DNA from 3 places in the Streptomyces sp. NPDC058697 genome. Region 1 is predicted to be linked to each of the others. Evidence: predicted binding sites of a transcription regulator. Region 1 holds the regulator's gene; each other region holds the start of a gene.
The links. The regulator HrcA, encoded in region 1, represses chaperone genes, less so after heat shock. The targets are predictions, from matches to a motif close to TTNGCACTCNGNNNNNCNGAGTGCNAA.
Positions count from the first base shown of each region.

Region 1 (7,859 bases):
TGCTTCTGCAACCGTCCGGGGCGGTCGGAGAGGTGGCCCAGCCGCAGACCCTCCTCGGTGTCTTCGAGGACGCCAGCTACCTCTGCGGGACCTTCGAGCTGCGCCCCGGCGACAGCCTCCTGTGCGTCACGGACGGCGTGACCGAGCGCCGCAGCGGGCACCGGCAGTTCGACGACGACGACGGCCTCGCCGCCGCGCTCGCCGGGTGCGTGGGCCTGAGCGCCGAGCTGATCGCCGAGCGGATCCGCCGCCTGGTCCACGAGTTCGGCGGCAAGCCGCCGGAGGACGACCTGGCGTTGCTGGTGCTGCAGGCGGAGTAGAGGGATTAGGTAGAGGGAGTAGACGGAGGGGGCTGGGCGAGGGCCGGGTGGGGAGTGCTGAGAGTGCTGGACAATGGAGTACATGCCTTCCGCACTTCCCGACGGCGAGCCCGTCCCCGACGACGGGGTGCTGCCCGCGCACGCCCTGGCCGGCGCGGCCGACCGTCCGCTCGGGTTCTACCTCCACGTCCCGTACTGCGCCACGCGCTGCGGCTACTGCGACTTCAACACGTACACGGCGACGGAGCTGCGCGGCTCGGGGGGCGTGCTCGCCTCCCGCGACAACTACGCCTCGACCCTGATCGACGAGATCCGCCTGGCCCGCAAGGTCCTCGGCGACGACCCGCGGCCCGTCCGCACGGTCTTCGTCGGCGGCGGTACGCCCACACTGCTGGCCGCCGACGATCTCGTACGGATGCTGGGGGCGATCCGGGACGAGTTCGGGCTCGCGGCGGACGCGGAGATCACCACGGAGGCGAACCCGGAGTCGGTGGACCCCGCCTATCTGGCCGCGCTCCGGGAGGGCGGGTTCAACCGCGTCTCCTTCGGCATGCAGAGCGCGCGGCAGCACGTGCTGCGCGTGCTGGACCGTACGCACACGCCCGGCCGGCCCGAGGCCTGTGTCGCCGAGGCCCGCGCGGCCGGGTTCGACCACGTCAACCTCGACCTCATCTACGGCACGCCCGGTGAGAGCGACGACGACTGGCGGGCCTCGCTCGACGCGGCGATCGGTGCCGGGCCCGACCATGTGTCGGCGTACGCCCTGATCGTCGAGGAGGGGACACAGCTCGCGCGGCGCATCCGGCGGGGGGAGGTGCCCATGACCGACGACGACGTGCACGCCGACCGGTACCTCATCGCGGAGGACCGCCTCTCCGCGGCGGGCTTCTCCTGGTACGAGGTCTCCAACTGGGCCACGTCCGATGCCGGGCGGTGCCTTCACAACGAGCTGTACTGGCGGGGGGCCGACTGGTGGGGGGCCGGGCCCGGGGCGCACTCCCATGTGGGGGGTGTTCGCTGGTGGAACGTAAAACATCCGGGGGCGTATGCGGGGGCTCTGGCGGCGGGGAGGTCGCCCGGGGCCGGGCGGGAGCTTCTGTCCGAGGAGGACCGGCGGGTGGAGCGGATTCTGCTGGAGTTGCGGCTTCTTGAGGGGGTTCCGCTTGCTCTGCTTCACGGGGATGGGCTTGCGGCGTCTCGTCGTGCCCTCTCGGACGGGCTCCTTCAGGCTGGGCCGTACGTGGCCGGGAGTGCGGTGCTCACTCTGCGGGGGCGGTTGCTCGCTGACGCGGTGGTGCGGGACCTGGTGGACTGAGGGCCTGTTTTCGCCCCCGCCGCCCCTACCCATTCCCGTCCTTCTGGGGCTCCGCCCCAGACCCCGTGGGGTTCGTTGTCGGGTGCGGGCCGTCGTGGGTTGCTCGCGCAGTTCCCCGCGCCCCTAAAGACCTAGGGGCGCGGGGAACTGCGCAGTCTTTTGGGGGTTCGGGGGCGGAGCCCCCGAGTAAGTGACGGGAATGGGTAGGGGCGGCGGGGGCGAGGAAAAGCCCGTTGGCCGCCTCGCTCACTCCGGGGCCGTGACGAAGTCGATCAGTTCTTCCACGCGGCCCAGTAGCTCCGGCTCAAGGTCTCGGTAGGAGTGGACCGAGCCAAGGATCCGCTGCCACGCGGCACCCGTGTTGTCGGGCCAGCCCAGCGCCCGGCAGACCCCCGTCTTCCAGTCCTGCCCGCGCGGTACGCGGGGCCAGCCGGGGATGCCGACGGACGCCGGCTTCACGGCCTCCCAGACGTCGATGTACGGATGCCCCACGACAAGCGCGTACTCGCTCGTCACGGCCTCCGCGATCCGCGACTCCTTCGTGCCGGGAACGAGATGGTCGACCAGCACCCCCAGCCGCGCATCCGCTCCCGGGTCGAACTCCTCGACGATGGCGGGCAGATCGTCGATGCCCTCCAGGTACTCGACGACGACACCCTCGATCCGGAGGTCGTCACCCCAGACCCGTTCGACCAGCTCCGCGTCGTGCCGCCCCTCGACGTAGATGCGTCCCGCCCGGGCGACCCGTGCCCGGGCCCCGGGCACGGCAACCGAACCGGAGGCCGTACGAGTGGGGCGTACGGGTGCGGACGACGGGCGCACCAGCGTCACCACGCGCCCCTCCAGCAGGAACCCCCGGGGCTCCAGCGGAAACACCCGGTGCTTGCCGAAGCGGTCCTCCAGGGTGACCGTCCCCGCCTCGCAACGGATCACGGCACCGCAGAACCCGGTCCCGGGCTCCTCGACCACGAGCCCCGGCTCCGCCGCCACCTCGGGCACGGGCTTGGGCTTCTTCCACGGAGGGGTCAGGTCCGCTGAGTACTGGCGCATTCGGATGACGATAGGAGAAGGCCCCCGCCCGGCGCACCGAGCCCCCCTACGACACGCCGACGAGCCTCCTGCGGCAGGGTCACGGGCTCCCTACGACACGCCGAAACGCTGTGCCAGCGCGTCCCGTTGGGCCCGTACGAACCCGGCGTCGACCGCCGCCCCGTGGCCGGGCACGTACACCGCGTCCTCGCCCCCGAGTGCCAGCAGCCGGTCCAGGGCTGCGGGCCAACGGGAGGGGACGGCGTCGGGGCCCGCCTGAGGTTCACCGGACTCCTCGACGAGGTCCCCACAGAAGACGATCTCCGGCGAACTGGTCCAGGACCCGCCGGGACCGCTCGGACCGCTCGGACCGCTGGGACCGCCTGATCCGCCGGGGCCGCCGAGACTGCCAGGGCCGCCGGAGCCGCCGAGGCCGCCCGAGTCGCCGAGGGCTCCGGCGCTTGCCGGGATGAAGACCGCCAGGTCGTGGCCCGTGTGGCCCGGGCCCGCGTTTGCCAGTAGGACCTGTATGCCGCCGCCCAGGTCGAGGGTCCACTCGCCGGAGACGAGGTGTCGGGGGCGGACGAGGAGGTCCGCCGCCTCGGTCGCCTCGCCCGGATCGGCGCCGTTGCGTACGGCGTCCGCCAGCAGCTCGTCCCGGCCGTCGACGAGCACCCGATCGAGGCCGACCGCGCCGAAGACCTCGACCCCCGCGAACGCCGCCGCGCCGAAGACGTGGTCGAAGTGCGGGTGGGTGAGCGCGAGATGGGTGACCCGCCCGCCCCCGAGCAACCGCCGCGCCTCCGTACGCAGCCGCGCGCCCTCCCGCAGCCCCGACCCGGCGTCGATCATGAGCGCCGCACCCTCGCCCACCACGAGCCCGACCGTGCAGTCCCACCCCGGAAGCCGGCAGCGCCCCACACGCGGCCCCAGTTCCTCCCACCCTGCCTCTTCCCAAGTCACCCTCATACGCCGACGCTAGCTCTACGCCCCATGAAGTGCGCAGACAGTAGTCGGGACAGAGCAGGACAGCCCCGTACACGTCGTCGTGACATCGCGGGGCCGCCCTTGCCCGGGGCGCACCTACCGGCCGTACACTTGGCGCGGGGATGCTGGCACTCGTGCGGGCTGAGTGCCAGGCAAGGCGATCGAGATGATCGAGGACCGCATCGAAGACCGCGGGGAAGACCAGCTGGAGGTGTGCGCGATGCTCAGTGAACGCAGGCTCGAAGTGCTGCGCGCCATCGTCCAGGACTATGTGGGCACCGAGGAGCCGGTCGGTTCCAAGGCGCTCACGGAGCGCCACCGGCTGGGCGTCTCCCCGGCGACCGTCCGTAACGATATGGCCGTCCTTGAGGACGAGGGCTACATCGCCCAGCCGCACACCAGCGCCGGCCGCATCCCGACGGACAAGGGCTACCGCCTCTTCGTCGACAGACTCGCGGGCGTCAAGCCGATGACCGCGCCGGAGCGGCGGGCGATCCACAGCTTCCTCGACAACGCCGTCGACCTCGACGACGTCGTGGGGCGGACCGTCCGGCTCCTCGCGCAGCTCACCCGGCAGGTCGCCGTCGTGCAGTACCCCTCGCTCACCCGCTCGACCGTGCGTCATGTGGAGCTGCTGTCGCTGGCCCCGGCCCGCGTCATGCTCGTACTGATCACGGACACCGGCCGGGTCGAGCAGCGCATGGTGGACTGCCCGGCGCCCTTCGGGGAGGCCTCTGTGGCGGATCTACGCGCGCGGCTCAACAGCCGGATCGCGGGCCGCCGTTTCGCGGACGTCCCGCAGCTGGTGCAGGATCTCCCCGACGCTTTCGAGTCGGACGACCGGGGTACGGTCGCGACGGTGCTCTCCACCCTCATGGAGACCCTCGTCGAGGAGACCGAGGAGCGGCTGATGATCGGCGGCACCGCCAATCTGACCCGCTTCGGACATGACTTTCCCCTCACCATCCGTCCGGTGCTGGAGGCACTTGAAGAGCAGGTCGTGCTCCTCAAACTCCTTGGTGAGGTCAATGATTCGGGCATGGCCGTACGGATCGGTCACGAGAACGCCCATGAGGGACTCAACTCCACGTCCGTCGTCTCCGTCGGCTACGGTTCGGGCGTCGAGGCAGTAGCAAAACTTGGCGTCGTCGGACCGACGCGCATGGATTACCCCGGAACGATGGGAGCGGTACGAGCGGTGGCACGGTACGTAGGACAGATCCTGGCGGAGTCGTAAGTGGCCACGGACTACTACGCCGTACTCGGCGTGCGCCGCGACGCGTCCCAGGACGAGATCAAGAAGGCATTCCGGCGGCTCGCACGCGAGCTGCATCCGGACGTCAATCCCGATCCGAAGACGCAAGAGCGCTTCAAGGAGATCAACGCCGCGTACGAGGTGTTGTCGGACCCGCAGAAGAAGCAGGTCTACGACCTCGGCGGTGACCCGCTGTCCCAGGCGGGCGGCCAGGGCGCGGGCGGCTTCGGCGCCGGCGGGTTCGGGAACTTCTCGGACATCATGGACGCCTTCTTCGGTACGGCGTCGCAGCGGGGCCCCCGGTCGCGCACGCGGCGCGGCCAGGACGCGATGATCCGGCTGGAGATCGACCTCGACGAGGCGGCCTTCGGCACGACGAAGGACATCCAGGTCGACACGGCCGTCGTGTGTACGACGTGCAGTGGCGAGGGCGCCGCGCCCGGCACCTCCGCGCAGACCTGTGACATGTGCCGCGGGCGCGGCGAGGTGTCCCAGGTCACGCGGTCCTTCCTGGGTCAGGTCATGACGTCCCGGCCGTGTCCGCAGTGCCAGGGGTTCGGCACGGTCGTCCCGACGCCGTGCCCCGAGTGCGCGGGTGACGGGCGGGTGCGGTCGCGCCGGACGCTGACCGTGAAGATTCCCGCCGGTGTCGACAACGGCACGCGGATCCAGCTCGCGGGCGAGGGCGAGGTCGGGCCCGGTGGCGGCCCCGCCGGTGACCTGTACGTCGAGATCCACGAGGTCGCGCACTCCACCTTCCAGCGGCGCGGCGACGACCTGCACTGCACGGTCACCATCCCGATGACCGCGGCCTCCCTCGGCACCAAGGTGCCGCTGGAGACGCTCGACGGGATGGAGGAGGTCGACATCCGTCCGGGCACGCAGTCCGGGCAGTCGATTCCGTTGCACGGGCGGGGAATCACCCACCTTCGCGGTGGCGGGCGCGGTGATCTCATCGTGCATGTCGAGGTCATGACGCCGACCAAGCTTGATCCCGAGCAGGAACGGCTGCTGCGCGAGCTCGCGCTGCTTCGGGGGGAGGAGCGGCCCACGGGTCAGTTTCAACCCGGGCAGCAGGGGCTGTTCTCCAGGCTGAAGGACGCGTTCAACGGGCGCTGAGGGTTTTCCTCCTCGGCCCCCGCCGGGTGATTCCCGTGGCTTATGCCCGGGGGAAGGCCGGATTCGGACTTGTACGGAGGACGTGACAACATGCCGTCATGTCCTCCGCGCTGACCGATCTCTTCCCACTCCCGATCGTGCAGGCCCCCATGGCGGGCGGCGTCTCCGTGCCGCAGCTCGCAGCGGCCGTGTCCGAGGCCGGGGGGCTCGGTTTCCTCGCCGCCGGCTACAAAACGGCCGACGGCATGTACCAGGAGATCAAGCAGTTGCGGGGCGCCACCAGCCGCCCGTTCGGCGTGAACCTGTTCATGCCGCAGCCCGAGTACGCCGACCCGGCCGCGGTCGAGGTCTACGCCCACCAGCTCGCCGGCGAGGCCTCCTGGTACGAGACCGAACTGGGCGACCCCGACAGCGGACGCGACGACGGATACGACGCCAAGCTCGCCGTACTCCTCGACAACCCGGTACCGGTCGTCTCCTTCCACTTCGGCTGCCCCACGCGTGACGTCCTGGACTCCCTGAGCCGGGCCGGCACGCTGACCCTGGTCACGGCGACCACCGCCGAGGAGGCGCAGGCCGTGCAGTGGGCGGGCGCCGACGCGGTGATCGTGCAGGGCGTCGAGGCCGGCGGCCACCAGGGCACCCACCGCGACAACCCGGAGACCGACGGCTCCGGCATCGGACTGCTCTCGCTGATCGCGCAGGTCCGCGAGACCGTGCAGATCCCGATCGTCGCGGCCGGCGGCATCATGCGCGGCAGCCAGATCGCCGCCGCGCTCGCCGCGGGCGCGAGCGCCGCCCAACTCGGCACGGCGTTCCTCGCCACCCCCGAGTCGGGCGCCAACGCCGTGCACAAGCAGGCGCTGACCAACCCCCTCTTCGTCCGTACGCAGTTGACGCGTGCGTTCTCCGGCCGGCCCGCGCGGGGTCTGATGAACCGCTTCATGCGCGAGCACGGGCCGTACGCGCCCGCCGCCTACCCGGACGTCCACCACCTCACCTCCGCGCTCCGCAAGGCTGCTGCCAAGGCGGGGGACGCGCAGGGGATGGCGCTGTGGGCGGGACAGGGCCACCGGCTCGCGCGCGAGCTGCCCGCCGGGCAGCTGGTCGAGGTGCTCACGGCCGAACTCGCCGCCGCCAAGACAGCGTTGTCTTCCAACTCGGGCGGGGGTCCGGTCCGTTGACCGCCCCGGTGTTCGTGGTGGACGTGGTGCCGGGCGGGCCCGAGTTCGTGCTCGACGGCCCCGAGGGGCGGCACGCCGTGTCCGTGAAGCGGCTGCGGGCGGGCGAGGACGTCGTCCTCACCGACGGGCGGGGGCGCTGGGCCGAGGGTGTCGTCAAGGCGGCCGAGGGCAAGGACCGGCTCGTGGTGACGGGTATCGCCGAGGTGCGCGAGGAGCCCGAGCCGGCTCCCCGTATCACCGTCGTCCAGGCGCTGCCCAAGGGCGACCGCGGTGAACTCGCCGTCGAGACGATGACGGAGACCGGTGTCGACGAGATCGTCCCCTGGGCCGCGTCCCGCTGCATCACGCAGTGGAAGGGCGAGCGGGGGCTCAAGGCGCTCGGGAAGTGGCGGGCCACTGCGCGTGAGGCGGGCAAGCAGTCTCGGCGGGTGCGGTTTCCTCGGGTCGCGGACGCGATGACGACCAAGCAGGTTGTCGCGTTTCTCGCCGACGTGGACCTTGGGGTGGTGTTGCATGAGGACCGGGGGTACGGGAGCGAGCCGTTGGCTTCCGCCGAACTGCCTTCCTCCGGGCGGATCGTGCTTGTCGTGGGGCCCGAAGGTGGGGTCTCGCCCGAGGAGTTGGCTGCGTTCGCGCAGGCCGGGGCGAAG
Region 1 covers NZ_JBHXSU010000006.1:224-8,082, reverse strand. The annotation lists gene ACFWXQ_RS16105 (SpoIIE family protein phosphatase) at 1-320, shown strand, start outside; gene hemW (radical SAM family heme chaperone HemW) at 403-1,635, shown strand; gene ACFWXQ_RS16095 (DUF3097 domain-containing protein) at 1,882-2,685, opposite strand; gene ACFWXQ_RS16090 (MBL fold metallo-hydrolase) at 2,776-3,633, opposite strand; gene hrcA (heat-inducible transcriptional repressor HrcA) at 3,872-4,888, shown strand; gene dnaJ (molecular chaperone DnaJ) at 4,889-6,025, shown strand; gene ACFWXQ_RS16075 (nitronate monooxygenase) at 6,124-7,209, shown strand; gene ACFWXQ_RS16070 (16S rRNA (uracil(1498)-N(3))-methyltransferase) at 7,206-7,859, shown strand, end outside.

Region 2 (7,859 bases), on a different contig from region 1:
GGCCCGCGTCGGCCTCTTCCTCGGCCGGCTTCTCGACGACCAGGGTCTCGGTCGTGAGGAGCAGGGAGGCGATGGAGGCGGCGTTCTCCAGGGCGGAGCGGGTGACCTTGACCGGGTCGATGACGCCGGCCTTGACCAGGTCGCCGTACTCGCCGGTGGCGGCGTTGAAGCCCTGGCCCTTGTCGAGCTCGGCGACCTTGGAGGTGATGACGTAACCCTCAAGACCGGCGTTCTCGGCGATCCAGCGCAGCGGCTCGACGGCGGCCTTGCGGACGACGGCGACACCGGTGGCCTCGTCGCCGGTCTTGCCGAGGTTGCCGTCCAGGACCTTCACGGCGTGGACGAGCGCGGAGCCACCACCGGAGACGATGCCCTCCTCGACCGCGGCGCGGGTCGCGGAGATGGCGTCCTCCAGACGGTGCTTCTTCTCCTTGAGCTCCACCTCGGTGGCGGCGCCGACCTTGATCACGCACACGCCGCCGGCCAGCTTCGCGAGGCGCTCCTGGAGCTTCTCGCGGTCCCAGTCGGAGTCGGTGTTCTCGATCTCGGCCTTGATCTGGTTGACACGGCCGGCCACGGCGCCGGTGTCGCCACCGCCGTCGACGATGACCGTGTCGTCCTTCGAGATGGTGACGCGGCGGGCGGTGCCCAGTACGTCGAGGCCGACCTGGTCGAGCTTGAGGCCGACCTCCTCGGCGATGACCTCGGCGCCGGTGAGCGCGGCCATGTCGCCGAGCATCGCCTTGCGGCGGTCACCGAAGCCGGGGGCCTTCACGGCGACGGCGTTGAACGTGCCGCGGATCTTGTTCACGACCAGGGTCGACAGGGCCTCGCCCTCGACGTCCTCGGCGATGATCAGCAGCGGCTTGGAGGAGTTGGTCTGGATGACCTTCTCCAGCAGCGGCAGCATGTCCTGGATGGAGGAGATCTTGCCCTGGTGGATCAGGATGTACGGGTCGTCCAGGACGGCTTCCATGCGCTCCTGGTCCGTCACGAAGTACGGCGACAGGTAGCCCTTGTCGAAGGCCATGCCCTCGGTGAAGTCCAGCTCCAGACCGAAGGTGTTGGACTCCTCGACGGTGATGACACCGTCCTTGCCGACCTTGTCCATCGCCTCGGCGATGAGCTCGCCGACCTGGCTGTCCTGGGCGGACAGACCGGCGACGGCGGCGATGTCGGACTTCTCGTCGATCGGGCGCGCGGTCGCGAGGAGCTCCTCGGAGACCGCGGCGACGGCCGCGTCGATGCCCTTCTTCAGGAGGGCGGGGGACGCGCCGGCGGCGACGTTCTTCAGGCCCTCGCGGACGAGCGCCTGGGCCAGCACGGTGGCGGTGGTCGTACCGTCACCCGCGATGTCGTTGGTCTTGGTCGCCACCTCCTTCACCAGCTGGGCGCCGAGGTTCTCGTACGGGTCGTCGAGCTCGACCTCGCGGGCGATCGTGACACCGTCGTTGGTGATGGTGGGTGCGCCGAACTTCTTGTCGATGACGACGTTGCGGCCCTTGGGGCCGATCGTCACCTTGACCGTGTCGGCAAGCTTGTTGACGCCGCGCTCGAGGGCGCGACGGGCGTCCTCGTCGAACTTCAGGATCTTCGCCATGGGAGCGGTTCAGCCCTCTCGAAAAACGTGGGTGAAACGAACTGCGCCCCCGACGCCCGGCTTCATAAGGTCGCGGGGGCCAGGGGCGCAGTTCACTGCAATGCTGGTAATGCCGGGTGAATTACTTCTCGACGATCGCGAGCACGTCGCGAGCCGAGAGGACGAGGTACTCCTCGCCGTTGTACTTCACCTCGGTGCCGCCGTACTTGCTGTACAGCACGACATCGCCGGTCTTGACGTCGAGCGGAAGACGCTCGCCGTTCTCGAAGCGGCCCGGGCCAACGGCCAGGACGACGCCCTCCTGGGGCTTCTCCTTGGCGGTGTCCGGGATGACCAGGCCAGAGGCCGTGGTCTGCTCGGCGTCGAGCGGCTGGACCACAATGCGGTCCTCGAGCGGCTTGATGGCAACCTTGGAGCTGGTGGTCGTCACGATCCGACCTCCCCCTTCGGAGATCTCACGGGGTTAACTGTCTGAGGTGGCGACCAGGTGGATCCGTCGTCGCGGGTGCCGGACCTGCCCGTCGCTATTGGCACTCTCCTGCGGTGAGTGCCAGGCCTGAGACTATGACTGCGATTAGCACTCGGTCAAGCGGAGTGCCAGTTGCCTCCGGCGGTCAGGGGATGTCCGGCGCCCGGCGCCACGGGTGAACGCCCCTTGGAAAGCCGGGGCGCAGCCCCGCTTTCCAAGGGGCGCGGGGAACTGCGCGACAAGCCACAGCCGGGCCCGCACCCGAAATCGAACCCCACGGGGTCTGGGGCGGAGCCCCAGAAGGACGGGACGGGTAGGGGCGGCGGGGGCGAGAAACCGCTAGAGGTAGTCCTCCAGGCGGGCGACCGTGAAGCCCTGGTCCTGAACCCGGTTCAGGATCTTGGCCGTCGCCCGCGTGAGACTCGTACCGTTCCGGCCCTCCGGGCAGTGAAGGACGTCGCCAGGGCGAAGGCGGTCGGCGTCACGCCAGAGGACAACGGCGGCCACCCCACAGTCGGCGGCAGCACGCAGAGTGTCGGCGTTGTAGTCGCCATAGGGCGGCCGGAAGAGCCGCGGCCGGATACCGAAACGCTGCTTGAGCTTCTCCTGCTGCCCGCAGATCTCGGCCCGCTGACCGGCGTACGGAAGTCCCGGCAGGTACGGATGGTCGAGCGTGTGGTTCTGCACGGTCGCGCCGACCGCGCGGAGCCGGCCGAAGTGGGCGTACCCCGGCCCGACGACACTGTCCGTGAGGAACATCGTGACCGGCAGCCGCAGTTCACGGACCATGTCCACGAACGCCGGATCCTTCTCGGCGCCGTCCTCGAAGGTCAGGAAGACGACCCGGTCACGGGTGGGAACGCGGTCGACCACGGGCGGCAGACCCGGTCCCGCGGTGCGGGCGGAGGGCCGCCGGTCGGGCGGTTCCGGCGCCGGCGCGAGCGGCGCGGACAGACCCCAGCGGCGGTACGGGTCCTCGGTGGGGCCGTACGTGCGCACCTTCTCCGCCGCCTTCTTGCCCAACCGCTCGATGGGGTCCACGGACTGGGCGCAGCCGGCCAGGCAGACCAGGCCCGCGAGCAGTGCCGCGGCGGCGGCCGGCCGCTTCCTCACAGGTAGTCCTCGATACGTGCCACCGCGTACCCCTTGTCCGTGACCAGCTTCAGGAACCGGCGGACCATGTCCGGCATCGTGCCCTTCCAGTGCTCCTTGCCGCGGAAGTGGCTGAGGACGATGTCTCCGGGATGGAGGTCGCGGTCCAGCTCGCGGTAGTCCCAGCGGTCGACGAAGACCTCCTCGTTCCACAGCGGGGCCGCCTTGATGCCGCAGGCCCTTGCCGCGCGCAGGGTGTCCTCGTTGTAGTTGCCGAAGGGCGGGCGGAAGAGGGCCGGGCGCTTGCCGTAGCGCTTCTCGATCACGTCCTGCATGCCGCAGATCTCCTGCTTCTGCCGTTCGTAGGAGAGGTTCGGCATATAGCGGTGGTGGAGGGTGTGGTTGTTCAGGACCACACCCCTGTCCTGCATCTTCCTGAAGTAGCCGTAGTCCTCTTTGATCAGGTAGTCGCTCAGGAAGGCCGTGTACGGGATCTTCAGTTCGCTCATCATCCGCAGGAACGCCGGGTCCTTCTCGGCGCCGTCGTCGATGGTGAGGAAGACGACCTTGTCCTTGGTCGGGATCGTGGTGAAGACGGGCGGCAGGCCTTCGTGGTCGTCCACCTCGAAGCCCTTGCGGGTGCTGATGGCGGGCTTCTTCTTGGGGGCGGGGGGTGCGGGCAGCGGGGGTTTGGCCAGCCCCCACCGCTTTGCCGCGGTGGCGCGTGCGCTGTGCTCTTGGCGGAGTTTGGTGGCGTAGGTGTCCATGGCTCGCGCGGGTGGGGCCTTGAGGAGTTGCTGGCCCGCGGCGGGCTTGGCGGTGGTGGAGGGTGCTTCTCCGCAGCCGGCTGCGAGGGCGGTGACGGTCAGTAGCGTGATCACGGTGCGTGTGGGGCGTGTGGGCCGGTTGTTCGTCCGCGGGCGCGTTGGGGCCGGTCGCGCAGTTCCCCGCGCCCCTGAAGAGGAACCCCCGATTACACCGTTACTGTAATTTTGTCGTACAAGTCGCATGAGTTCGGATACTCACAGGTCAGGCCCCTCACCGGGCGTCGACACCGCCGTCCTGCCCGTCCCGTCCACCGACTGGCCCACAATGGGGCGGTGAACGACCTGGATCCGCTCGCCTCATTCGCTGCCCTGCTCACCGACCAGGGCCGGGCCCTTCTCGAAGAAGTGCGGGACACCGAACCCTCGCAGGAGCTGGCCGTCGCGACCCGGCTGCGGCGGGAGTATCCCGTCGGGCTCGTGTCGGCGGCGCTCGGGCAGGCGCGGTTGCGGCAGCGGGCCGTGCTGAAGTTCGGCGCGGCGGACGCGGGGCGGATGTACTTCACGCCGAACGGGGTGGAGCAGTCGACCCGGGCGAGTGTCGCCGCGTACCGGGCCCGGCGTTTCCAGGAACTCGGTGTGCGGTCCGTGGCGGACCTGTGCTGCGGGATCGGCGGTGACGCGATCGCGCTCGCCCGGGCCGGGATCCGGGTCCTCGCCGTCGACCGGGACCCGCTGACGGCGGCCGTCGCGCGGGCGAACGCCGAGGCGCTCGGGCTCGGCGAGCTGATCGAGGTGCGCGAGGCGGATGTCACGGAGGTCGCGACGGACGCGTACGACGCCGTGTTCGTGGATCCGGCGCGGCGGGGCGGCCGCGGGCGCGTCTTCGACCCCGAGGCCTATTCGCCGCCGCTGTCGTGGGCCGTGCGAACCGCCCTCGAAGCGCCTCTCGCCGCGCTGAAGATCGCGCCCGGGATTCCCCACGAGACGGTCCCCGCCGAGGCCGGGGCCGAGTGGATCTCGGACTCCGGGGACGTGAAGGAGGCCGTGCTGTGGTTCGGCACGGGAGGGACAGGGCACGGAGGGGCGGGGTCCGTATGCGCGACCCTGCTGCCCGGGCCGCGGACCCTCGTCGGCCGGGGGCTGCCCGACCCCCAGGTACGGCCTCTGGGGCGGTACTTGTACGAGCCCGACGGGGCCGTCGTCCGGGCCCATCTGGTCGCGGAGGTCGCCGAGGAACTGGACGGCGGCGGGCTGATCGACGAGACCATCGCCTACATCACCGCGGACTCGCTGAAGGCCACGCCCTACGCCACCGCATACGAGATCACCGACCAACTCCCCTTCGGTGTGAAGAAGTTGAAGGCGCTGCTGCGGGAGCGCGGGGTCGGTGTCCTCACCGTCAAGAAGCGCGGCTCGGCCGTCGAGCCGGAGGAGCTGCGGCGGAAGGTGAAGCCGCAGGGGCCGAACTCGGCGACCGTGTTCCTGACCCGGGTGAAGGGCGCCCCGACCATGCTGCTGGGGCACCCCGCACCCGCGTAACCGCTCCCGACCGCCGCGTAACCGCCGTGCCTAGCCGTCCAGTTGCTCCAGGGTCGCGTTCGACGGGCCCCTGCGGGACTGCTCCTCGCGGGCCACGTCCTCCGCGGCGCCAAGGACCCGGACCGCGTTCTGCCACGTCAGCTTGGCGAGGTCGGTGGACGACCAGCCGCGGTCCAGGAGTTCGGCGATGAGGTTCGGGTAGCCGGAGACGTCGTCGAGGCCGTCGGGCGTGAACGCCGTGCCGTCGTAGTCGCCGCCGATGCCGATGTGGTCGACGCCCGCCACCTCGCGCATGTGGTCGAGGTGGTCGGCGACCGTCGGAACGGTCGCGACGGGGCGGGGGTTGGACTCCTCGAAGAGGCGGTGGACCTTCATCGCCTCGGTGGTCGTGTCGAGGTGGTGGAAGCCCTGCTCGCGCATGTTCTCGTCGGCGGCGGCCGTCCAGTCGACAGCGGCCTGGAGGACGAACTTCGGCACGAACGTCACCATCGCCACACCGCCGTTGGCGGGCAGGCGCTCCAGCACGTCGTCCGGGATGTTGCGCGGGTGGTCGCAGATCGCGCGCGAGGAGGAGTGGGAGAAGATCACCGGCGCGACGGACGTGTCCAGCGCGTCCCGCATCGTCGTGGCGGCCACGTGGGAGAGGTCCACGAGCATGCCCAGGCGGTTCATCTCCCGCACGACCTCGCGGCCGAACGCCGACAGGCCGCCGACGGACGGCTTGTCCGTCGCCGAGTCCGCCCACGCGATGTTGTCGTTGTGGGTGAGGGTCATGTAGCGGACCCCCAGCTCGTACAGCCCGCGCAGGGTGGCCAGCGAGTTGTCGATCGAGTGGCCGCCCTCGGCACCCATCAGCGAGGCGATACGGCCCTCGCCGCGGGCCGTCTCCATGTCGGCGGCCGTCAGCGCGGCCCGCAGGTCGGCGGGGTAGCGCGCGATCAACTGCCGTACGCAGTCGATCTGTTCGAGCGTCGCCGTCACCGCGCCGGGCAGGTCCGAGCGCACGTACACCGACCAGAACTGCGCACCCACACCGCCCGCCCGCAGCCGCGCCAGGTCCGTGTGCAGATGGGCACTCTGGTCGACGGCGATGTCACGGGCACCGATGTCGTAGCGGACCTGCTCGCGCAGCGCCCAGGGGAGGTCGTTGTGCCCGTCGACGACGGGGAAGTCGGCGAGCAGGGCGCGGGCGCGGTCCAGGGAGTCCGCGGTAGGCACGGCGGTCACTTCCCGAAGCCGAATCCGTTGCCCGCGCCGGCCTCGACCTTGGCGCGCAGGCGCTTGCCCTTCTCCGTGGCCTGGTCGTTGAGTTCCTGTTGGAACTCGCGCATTCGGGCGAGGAGTTCGGTGTCCTGGGTGGCGAGGATGCGGGCGGCCAGCAGGCCCGCGTTGCGTGCGCCGCCGACCGAGACCGTGGCGACCGGGACACCGGCGGGCATCTGGACGATGGAGAGCAGCGAGTCCATGCCGTCGAGGTACTTCAGCGGGACCGGGACGCCGATCACCGGCAGCGGGCTCACCGAGGCGAGCATGCCCGGCAGATGGGCCGCGCCGCCCGCGCCCGCGATGATCACCTTGAGGCCGCGCCCGGCCGCCTCCTCGCCGTACGCGATCATCTCGCGCGGCATCCGGTGCGCGGAGACCACGTCGACCTCGTACGCGATCTCGAACTCGTCGAGGGCCTGGGCGGCGGCTTCCATGACGGGCCAGTCGGAGTCCGAGCCCATGACGATGCCGACTACGGGCGACTCGGAGGACGCATCTGCGGACGTGCTCATTCGGTGATCGTGCCTCTCAGGTAGGCGGCTGCGTGACGGGCGCGGTCCAGGACGTCGTCCAGGTCGGCGCCGTAGGTGTTGACGTGGCCCACCTTGCGGCCGGGCTTCACGTCCTTGCCGTACATGTGGATCTTGAGCTGGGGGTCGCGGGCCATGCAGTGCAGGTACGCGGAGTACATGTCGGGGTAGTCGCCACCCAGGACGTTCACCATGACCGTCCACTTCGCGCGCGGGCGGGGATCGCCGAGAGGCAGGTCCAGGACCGCGCGGACGTGGTTGGCGAACTGGGAGGTGATCGCGCCGTCCTGGGTCCAGTGGCCGGAGTTGTGCGGGCGCATGGCCAGTTCGTTGACGAGGATGCGGCCGTCACGGGTCTCGAAGAGCTCGACGGCGAGGTGGCCGACGACGCCGAGTTCCTTCGCGATGCGCAGGGCCAGCTCCTCGGCCCGCAGCGCGAGCTCGTCGGAGATGCCGGGCGCGGGCGCGATCACCGTGTCGCAGACGCCGTCGACCTGCTGGGACTCGACGACGGGGTAGGCGACGGCCTGGCCGTGCGGCGACCGTACGACGTTGGCCGCCAGCTCCCGTGCGAAGTCGACCTTCTCCTCGGCGAG
Region 2 covers NZ_JBHXSU010000015.1:84,616-92,474, reverse strand. The annotation lists gene groL (chaperonin GroEL) at 1-1,600, opposite strand, end outside; gene groES (co-chaperone GroES) at 1,722-2,030, opposite strand; gene ACFWXQ_RS30380 (polysaccharide deacetylase family protein) at 2,409-3,182, opposite strand; gene ACFWXQ_RS30375 (polysaccharide deacetylase family protein) at 3,179-4,039, opposite strand; gene ACFWXQ_RS30370 (methyltransferase domain-containing protein) at 4,262-5,467, shown strand; gene ACFWXQ_RS30365 (dipeptidase) at 5,498-6,685, opposite strand; gene purE (5-(carboxyamino)imidazole ribonucleotide mutase) at 6,691-7,245, opposite strand; gene ACFWXQ_RS30355 (5-(carboxyamino)imidazole ribonucleotide synthase) at 7,242-7,859, opposite strand, start outside.
Region 2: groES (co-chaperone GroES) is a predicted target of HrcA. The motif match lies at 2,175-2,201, and genes of this name have one in related genera.

Region 3 (7,859 bases), on a different contig from region 1:
GGCGTGGCCGTACGCCACGGCGGCTTCGCCGGAGTCCCCGGCCTGGAGCACCTCGTCGTGCTCGGCCACTACGGGGCGGAACGCTGGGACGCAGTCACCGGAACCGTCCAGGCCCCCGCCCCCCACCCCGGCGTGGCAGAGGCCCGCGCCGAACTCCCCGGCTTCCTCGACGCCATCGGCGCCTGGCAGGGCACCTGGATCGAGGAGAAGGGCAGGGCCGTCGCGGTCCACACCCGCCGCGCCCAGGACCCCCAGGCCGCCTTCGAGGCCCTCCGCGAACCCCTCGCCGAACTCGCCACCCGCCACGGCCTGATCGTCGAACCGGGAAGAATGGTCCTGGAACTGCGCCCGCCCGGCATGGACAAGGGCGTCGCCCTCATCGAGTACGTACGCGACGTCGGCGCCGAGTCGGTCATGTACTGCGGCGACGACCTCGGCGACCTCCCAGCCTTCGCCGCCGTGGACAAACTCCGCTCCGACGGCACCCACGGCCTCCTAGTCTGCAGCGGCAGCAACGAGGTCACAGAACTCTCCGACCGCGCGGACTTGGTGGTGGACGGCCCGGAGGGGGTAGTCCGCCTACTGGCTGCTTTGGCGACTGAGCTGGCGTAATTAAGGGGCGCGGGGAACTGCGCAATCTTTTTGCTTTTAGGGGCGCGGGGCGGTGACATTTGCGGCTCCGCCGCGGGGCGCGCCCAGCCCCCACACACCCGCACGGTCCAAACAACCCCGCGCCAGCGAACTACGAGTCCAGCGCCTGCAACTGGTCCAGAAACCACTGCGCCGGAGGCAAAGCGGTGGCAGCCGCAGCCAACCGCTTGGTCCTCTCCGCCCGTTCCCCCACCGGCATCGTCAACGCCTCATGCAACGCCCGGGCCGTCCCCGAAACGTCATACGGATTCACGACAACCGCATCCTCGCCCAACTCCTCGTACGCCCCCGCCTCCCGCGAAAGCACCAGCACGCACCCGTCGTCCGACACGACCGGCACCTCCTTGGCGACGAGGTTCATACCGTCCCGGATGGGGTTGACGAGGGCCACGTCCGCCAGCCGGTAGGACGCCAGGGAACGCGCGAAGTCGTCCTTGAGGTTCAGCAGGACCGGGGTCCAACCGGGCGTCCCGTACTGGGAGTTGATCTCGTCAGCGACCCGCTGCACCTCGGCCGTGTAGTCGCGGTAGACCGCCAGGTCCTGCCGCGACGGGTACGCGAACGCCACGTGCACCACCCGCTCGCGCCACTCCGGTCGGTCCTCCAGCAGCTCCCGGAACGCCAGCAGCCCGCGCACGATGTTCTTGGACAGCTCGGTCCGGTCCACCCGCACGATCGTCTTGCGGGCACTGCCGTCGGGAGCCGTGCCGATCTGCTCCCGCAGTACCGCCAGCCGCTCGTCCACGTCCGGCCGGTGCGAGCGCTCGCGCAGGAAGTCCGCGTCCGCCCCGAGCCCGTGCACCCCGATCCGCGTACCGGAGGGGATGCCGGGACCCAGGACGGCGTGACAGCAGTCCGTGAACGCGTCCGCCCACCGCTGGGTGAGGAACGCGGCCCGGTCCGCCCCGAGGATCCCGCCGAGCACCTTCGCCGCGATGTCGTCCGGCAGCAGCCGGAAGTACTCCGGCGGAGCCCAAGGGGTGTGCGAGAAGTGCCCGATCCGCAGGTCGGGGCGGAGCTCGCGGAGCATCCGCGGGACGAGGGTCAGGTGGTAGTCCTGCACGAGGACGGCCGCGCCCTCCGCGGCCTCCTCGGCCAGTGCCTCGGCGAAGGCGTGGTTGTACGTCTCGTACGCCGCCCACTGGCGCCGGAACTCCTTGTCGAAGACCGGCTCCAGCGGTGTCTGGTAGAGCAGGTGGTGGACGAACCACAGCGCGGAGTTGGCGATGCCGTTGTACGCGGCCTCGTGGGTGTCGGCGTCGATGTCCAGCATCCGTACGCCGTCCTCGCCCTCCCCGCGTCGTACGGCCTCGCGGTCGCCGTCGCCGAGGGCCGAGCACACCCACAGGGCACCCGCGTCCGGGCCGATCGCGGAGAGGCCGGAGACGAGGCCGCCTCCGCCGCGCTTGGCCGTGAGCGCCCCGGTCTCGTCCAGGGTGTACGCGACCGGGCCGCGGTTGGAGGCGACCAGGATGTTGTGGGTGGCGCGGGTGGAGACCATGCCTCGAAATCTAGCCCCCGCCGTAAACGCTCAAACGTTCCCACTCGCCGTGGTGCGTGAGGTGTGCCTCGCCTGGCCGCCGGTGGGGGCGGGCCGCGCAGTTCCCCGCGCCCCTTTTAGGGGCGCGGGGAACTGCGCAATCTTTTGCTTTTAGGGGCGCGGGGAACTGCGCGACCAGCCTCCGCGGCGCCGCAGACAACAACGGCGCACCCCGCGGAGCGCTACGCCGCTTTCCTCTCCACGTACTCCTCGATCTCCGCCATCGGCGGCCTCTCCTCCATGTCCACCGAGTACGTGCGGGGCTCGAAGCCGTTCTCGCCGCGTTCGAACTGGGTGAGGGAGGGGCGGATCATGTGGCCGCGGGCCAGCCGGAGCTGGGCGGTGCGGTAGATCGCGGCGGACATGCGGCCCAGGGCCTGGCCGTCCTGGTGGCGGTGTTTGCGGACGCCGACGTCGACCTGGGCCAGGGCGTCCAGGCCCACCAGGTGCAGCGAGTCGACCAGCATGCCCAGCTCGACGCCGTATCCGACGGGGAACGGGAGCTGTTCGAGGAGGGAGCGGCGGGCCGCGTACTCCCCGCCCAGCGGCTGGACGAAGCCGGCCAGCTGCGGCCAGTGCATGTTCAGCAGCGGGCGGGCCATGAGTTCGGTGACCCGACCCCCCTGACCTGCGGCGGAGCCCAGCGGGCGGTCGTACATCGCCTTGACGAGGTCCACGCCCGGTTCGGTGAGCAGCGGGCCGACGATCCCGGAGACGAAGTCCGCCGAGAACTCCTTCAGGTCCGCGTCGACGAAGGCCACGATGTCCCCGCGGGTGACGAGCAGCGAGCGCCACAGCACCTCGCCCTTGCCGGGGACGGCCGGCAGCCGGGGCAGGATCTCGTCCCGGTGCACGACACGGGCACCCGCCTCGGCGGCGACCTCGGAGGTGCGGTCCGTCGAACCCGAGTCGATCACCACGATCTCGTCGACGAGCGGCACCTTCCCGGTCATCAGCTCACGGCGGATGATCGCGACGATCTCGCCGACGGTCTCCTCCTCGTTGAGCGCGGGCAGTACGACACTCACCGTGGAGCCGTTGGCACGCTTCGCGGCGATGAGTTTCTTGAGCGGGCGGTCCTCGACGGACCAGGAGCGCGTGCTCAGCCAGCGCTCGACGTCTTCCAGCACGTGCGGCTCTCCCTTGCGTTCATTGGGATGCGTGTGCCCGCCGCGGCCTGCAGTGTGGGTTGCGTCACTGTCATCTCGCGGTTCGGACGGCTCTCTCCACCATCCAGGCCTTCGGTTACAGTCTTGAACAACGCTGATGACCATCGCATGTCGGGGGTCGTTGCGTGTACAACCAAATGCACGACCAGAAGCACGACCAAAACCACAACTGAATACCGCTCATCCAGAGGGGCAGAGGGATACGGCCCGTTGAAGCCCCGGCAACCCTCCAGCCGGTCTCGTCCTGATCATCGTCGTTCAGCGCAGCGAGGCTCCCGGCTAGGGAAGGTGCCAAATCCGTCTCACGGCGAAGTGCGTCGTGAGGAAGATGAGGAGAAAGGGCCTCGCCTCCATGGCTGCGCAGACAGTTGCAAGCACCACGAACTCCGCCCCCGCCGCGAACTCCGTCGACCTCGGCCCGGCCGCCGCGCTTTCCTGCCGTGAATGCGGCCACCGCGTCCCGCTCGGTCCGGTCTTCGCCTGCGAGGAGTGTTTCGGCCCGCTGGAGATCGCGTACGACTTCTCGGCCTATGACACCGAGGAGCTCCGCAAGCGGATCGAAGCGGGCCCCGCGAACATCTGGCGTTACGCGCCGCTGCTGCCCGTCCCCGCGGACGTGGCCGACAAGCCCAACATCAACCCCGGCTGGACCAAGCTCGTCCAGGCCGACAACCTTGCGCGCGAGCTGGGTGTCGAGGCCGGCAAGCTCTTCGTGAAGGACGACTCGGGCAACCCGACGCACTCCTTCAAGGACCGGGTCGTCGCCCAGGCGCTGGAGGCCGCGCGTGCCTTCGGCTTCACCACCCTCTCCTGCTCCTCCACCGGCAACCTCGCCGGCGCGGTGGGTGCCGCCGCCGCGCGCGCCGGTTTCCGTTCCTGCGTGTTCATCCCGCACGACCTGGAGCAGGGCAAGGTCGTCATGGCCGCGGTCTACGGCGGCGAGCTCGTCGGCATCGAGGGCAACTACGACGACGTGAACCGCTTCTGCTCCGAGCTGATCGGCGACCCGGCCGGCGAGGGCTGGGGCTTCGTCAACGTCAACCTGCGTCCGTACTACGCGGAGGGCTCCAAGACCCTCGCGTACGAGATCTGTGAGCAGCTCGGCTGGCGGCTGCCGGACCAGCTGGTCGTCCCGATCGCCTCCGGCTCGCAGCTCACGAAGATCGACAAGGGGCTGCAGGAGCTGATCAAGCTCGGGCTTGTCGAGGACAAGCCGTACAAGATCTTCGGTGCGCAGGCCGAGGGCTGCTCGCCGGTCTCCGTGGCGTACAAGGCCGGGCACGACGTCGTACGGCCGCAGAAGCCGAACACGATCGCGAAGTCGCTCGCGATCGGAAACCCGGCGGATGGTCCTTACGTTCTCGATATCGCCCGGCGTACGGGTGGGGCCGTCGAGGACGTGAACGACGAGCAGGTGGTCGACGCGATCAAGTTGCTCGCGCGGACCGAGGGGATCTTTGCGGAGACCGCCGGTGGTGTGACGGTGGGGGTGGCGAAGAAGCTGATCGAGAATGGTCTGCTGGATCCGAGTCTGACCACTGTGGTGCTCAACACCGGGGATGGTCTGAAGACCTTGGATGCGGTTGCTTCCGACACGGGGTTGACTGCGACCATTCGCCCGAACCTGGACTCTTTCCGTGAGGCTGGGCTCGGCTAGTCGTTTCATCCTGCGGGCGCGTGGGGGCTGGTCGCGCAGTTCCCCGCGCCCCTTAAAAGCCAAAAGACTGCGCAGTTCCCCGCGCCCCTCGACGGGGGCGCTTCGCACCCCGACGGAGGTCTTGACCCCATGAGCGTCAACGTTCGTATCCCCACCATCCTGCGTACCTACACGGGCGGTCAGGCCGAGGTTGCTGCCGAGGGGGCGACTCTCGGCGCGGTCATCGCCGATCTGGAGAAGAACCACGCCGGGATCGCCGCCCGGGTCCTGGACGACCAGGGGCAGCTGCGCCGGTTCGTCAACGTGTACGTGAACGACGACGACGTCCGCTTCGAGCAGGGTCTTGAGACGGCGACGCCGGACGGGGCCGGGGTGTCGATCATTCCCGCGGTCGCCGGCGGCTGACCGTCGGGCGGCGCCCCGAGGGCTGATTATTACCTTCGGTAACGGCCGTCACCGAGAGTTCATCGAATTGCCCCCTCCGTGAGAGAAGCGGAGGGGGCAATTCTGTATGGTTGAGCGCGGTACAGTTGGGGAACCTGCTTCGATCCGCACGCCGGGCGCATTGAGATCCCGCCCGAAGCCCGACAAGAAGTAGCCAAAGTGCCCCGCCTTTTTGAGCCTTTTATGGCATTCATGGGGCCCGACTTGCCCTGAATCTTCGTGAATTCTTCACATATTCCCGATCGGTCGTGCCCGGAATTCTCGTCGGATTGACCTGTTGCAGACGGCAGTTGGACGGATACATTCAGCCGCGGTCGACGCGTTCCGGCGCACACCCCCAACCGTTGGGGGGTGAGGTCTGACCCGGATCCGCGAAGTGCGGGTCTGTGCAAGGGCCAGTAATAGGGGAGTTAGGCATGGCTCAGGGCACCGTCAAATGGTTCAACGCGGAGAAGGGGTACGGCTTCATCGCGGTCGACGGTGGTGCGGATGTTTTCGTCCACTACAGCGCGATTCAGATGGACGGCTACCGCACCCTGGAAGAGGGTCAGCGGGTCGATTTTGAGATCTCGCAAGGCCAGAAGGGGCCGCAGGCGGACATGGTCCGACTGGCGACCGGCTGAAGCACGCGCCGACTTACTGCAGCGACGTTCTTCTTCCGAAGGGCTCGCACCCCACCGGGTGCGGGCCCTTCGGCACGCCCGCGCGCCGTCCACTGCTTCACTTCCCCCACTGCTCCCACCTGCTCCCACCTGCGGATCATCCTGAGCCGCTTGCACTCGCATGGGTCGAGTGCTAATCATTGGCGTTAGCACTCTGAAGGTGAGAGTGATAACGAGGACCGGGTCGGTGAGGCCCGCTGGCCGGGTGGGGCAAGGAACCACGAGGTCGGCAGGCCGTCCGTCGCGGGCGCGGGCGCGGTCCTGGAGATTCCACCCCAGTCCGGGAGGACCACTTCACATGGCCAAGATCATCGCGTTCGACGAGGAGGCACGGCGCGGTCTCGAGCGCGGGATGAACCAGCTCGCCGACGCCGTCAAGGTCACCCTTGGTCCCAAGGGTCGCAACGTCGTCCTCGAGAAGAAGTGGGGCGCCCCCACGATCACCAACGATGGTGTTTCCATCGCCAAGGAGATCGAGCTCGAGGACCCGTACGAGAAGATCGGCGCTGAGCTGGTCAAGGAAGTCGCCAAGAAGACGGACGACGTCGCCGGTGACGGTACGACCACCGCGACCGTCCTCGCCCAGGCACTCGTCCGCGAGGGCCTGCGCAACGTGGCGGCCGGCGCCAACCCGATGGCTCTCAAGCGCGGTATCGAGAAGGCCGTCGAGGCCGTCTCCGGTGCCCTTCTTGAGCAGGCCAAGGATGTCGAGACCAAGGAGCAGATCGCTTCGACGGCCTCCATCTCCGCCGCCGACACCCAGATCGGCGAGCTCATCGCCGAGGCGATGGACAAGGTCGGCAAGGAAGGCGTCATCACGGTCGAGGAGTCCCAGACCTTCGGTCTGGAGCTCGAGCTCACCGAGGGTATGCGCTTCGACAAGGGCTACATCTCGGCGTACTTCGCCACCGACATGGAGCGTATGGAGGCCGTCCTCGACGACCCCTACATCCTGATCGCCAACTCGAAGATCGCCAACGTCAAGGACCTGCTCCCGCTCCTGGAGAAGGTCATGCAGTCGGGCAAGCCGCTGCTGATCATCGCCGAGGACGTCGAGGGCGAGGCCCTGTCGACGCTGGTCGTCAACAAGATCCGTGGCACCTTCAAGTCCGTCGCCGTCAAGGCGCCGGGCTTCGGTGACCGCCGCAAGGCGATGCTGAACGACATCGCCATCCTCACGGGCGGCGAGGTCATCTCCGAGGAGGTCGGCCTCAAGCTCGAGAACACGGGCCTGGAGCTGCTCGGTCGCGCTCGCAAGATCGTCATCACCAAGGACGAGACGACGATCGTCGACGGCTCGGGTTCGGCGGACCAGGTTGCCGGTCGCGTCAACCAGATCCGTGCCGAGATCGAGAACTCCGACTCGGACTACGACCGCGAGAAGCTCCAGGAGCGCCTGGCGAAGCTGGCCGGCGGCGTGGCCGTCATCAAGGCCGGTGCCGCCACCGAGGTCGAGCTCAAGGAGCGCAAGCACCGCATCGAGGACGCCGTTCGCAACGCGAAGGCGGCCGTCGAGGAGGGCATCGTCGCCGGTGGTGGCGTGGCCCTGCTCCAGGCCTCCTCGGTCTTCGAGAAGCTGGACCTGGAGGGTGACGAGGCGACCGGCGCCAACGCCGTGAAGCTCGCCCTGGAGGCCCCGCTCAAGCAGATCGCCGTCAACGGTGGTCTCGAGGGTGGCGTCATCGTCGAGAAGGTGCGCAACCTGCCCGTCGGCCACGGCCTGAACGCCGCGACCG
Region 3 covers NZ_JBHXSU010000023.1:97,621-105,479, forward strand. The annotation lists gene otsB (trehalose-phosphatase) at 1-612, shown strand, start outside; gene ACFWXQ_RS36925 (trehalose-6-phosphate synthase) at 743-2,152, opposite strand; gene ACFWXQ_RS36930 (glucosyl-3-phosphoglycerate synthase) at 2,374-3,321, opposite strand; SAM riboswitch class I at 3,538-3,695, shown strand; gene thrC (threonine synthase) at 3,713-5,017, shown strand; gene ACFWXQ_RS36940 (MoaD/ThiS family protein) at 5,147-5,422, shown strand; gene ACFWXQ_RS36945 (cold-shock protein) at 5,878-6,084, shown strand; gene groL (chaperonin GroEL) at 6,422-7,859, shown strand, end outside.
Region 3: groL (chaperonin GroEL) is a predicted target of HrcA. The motif match lies at 6,270-6,296, and genes of this name have one in related genera.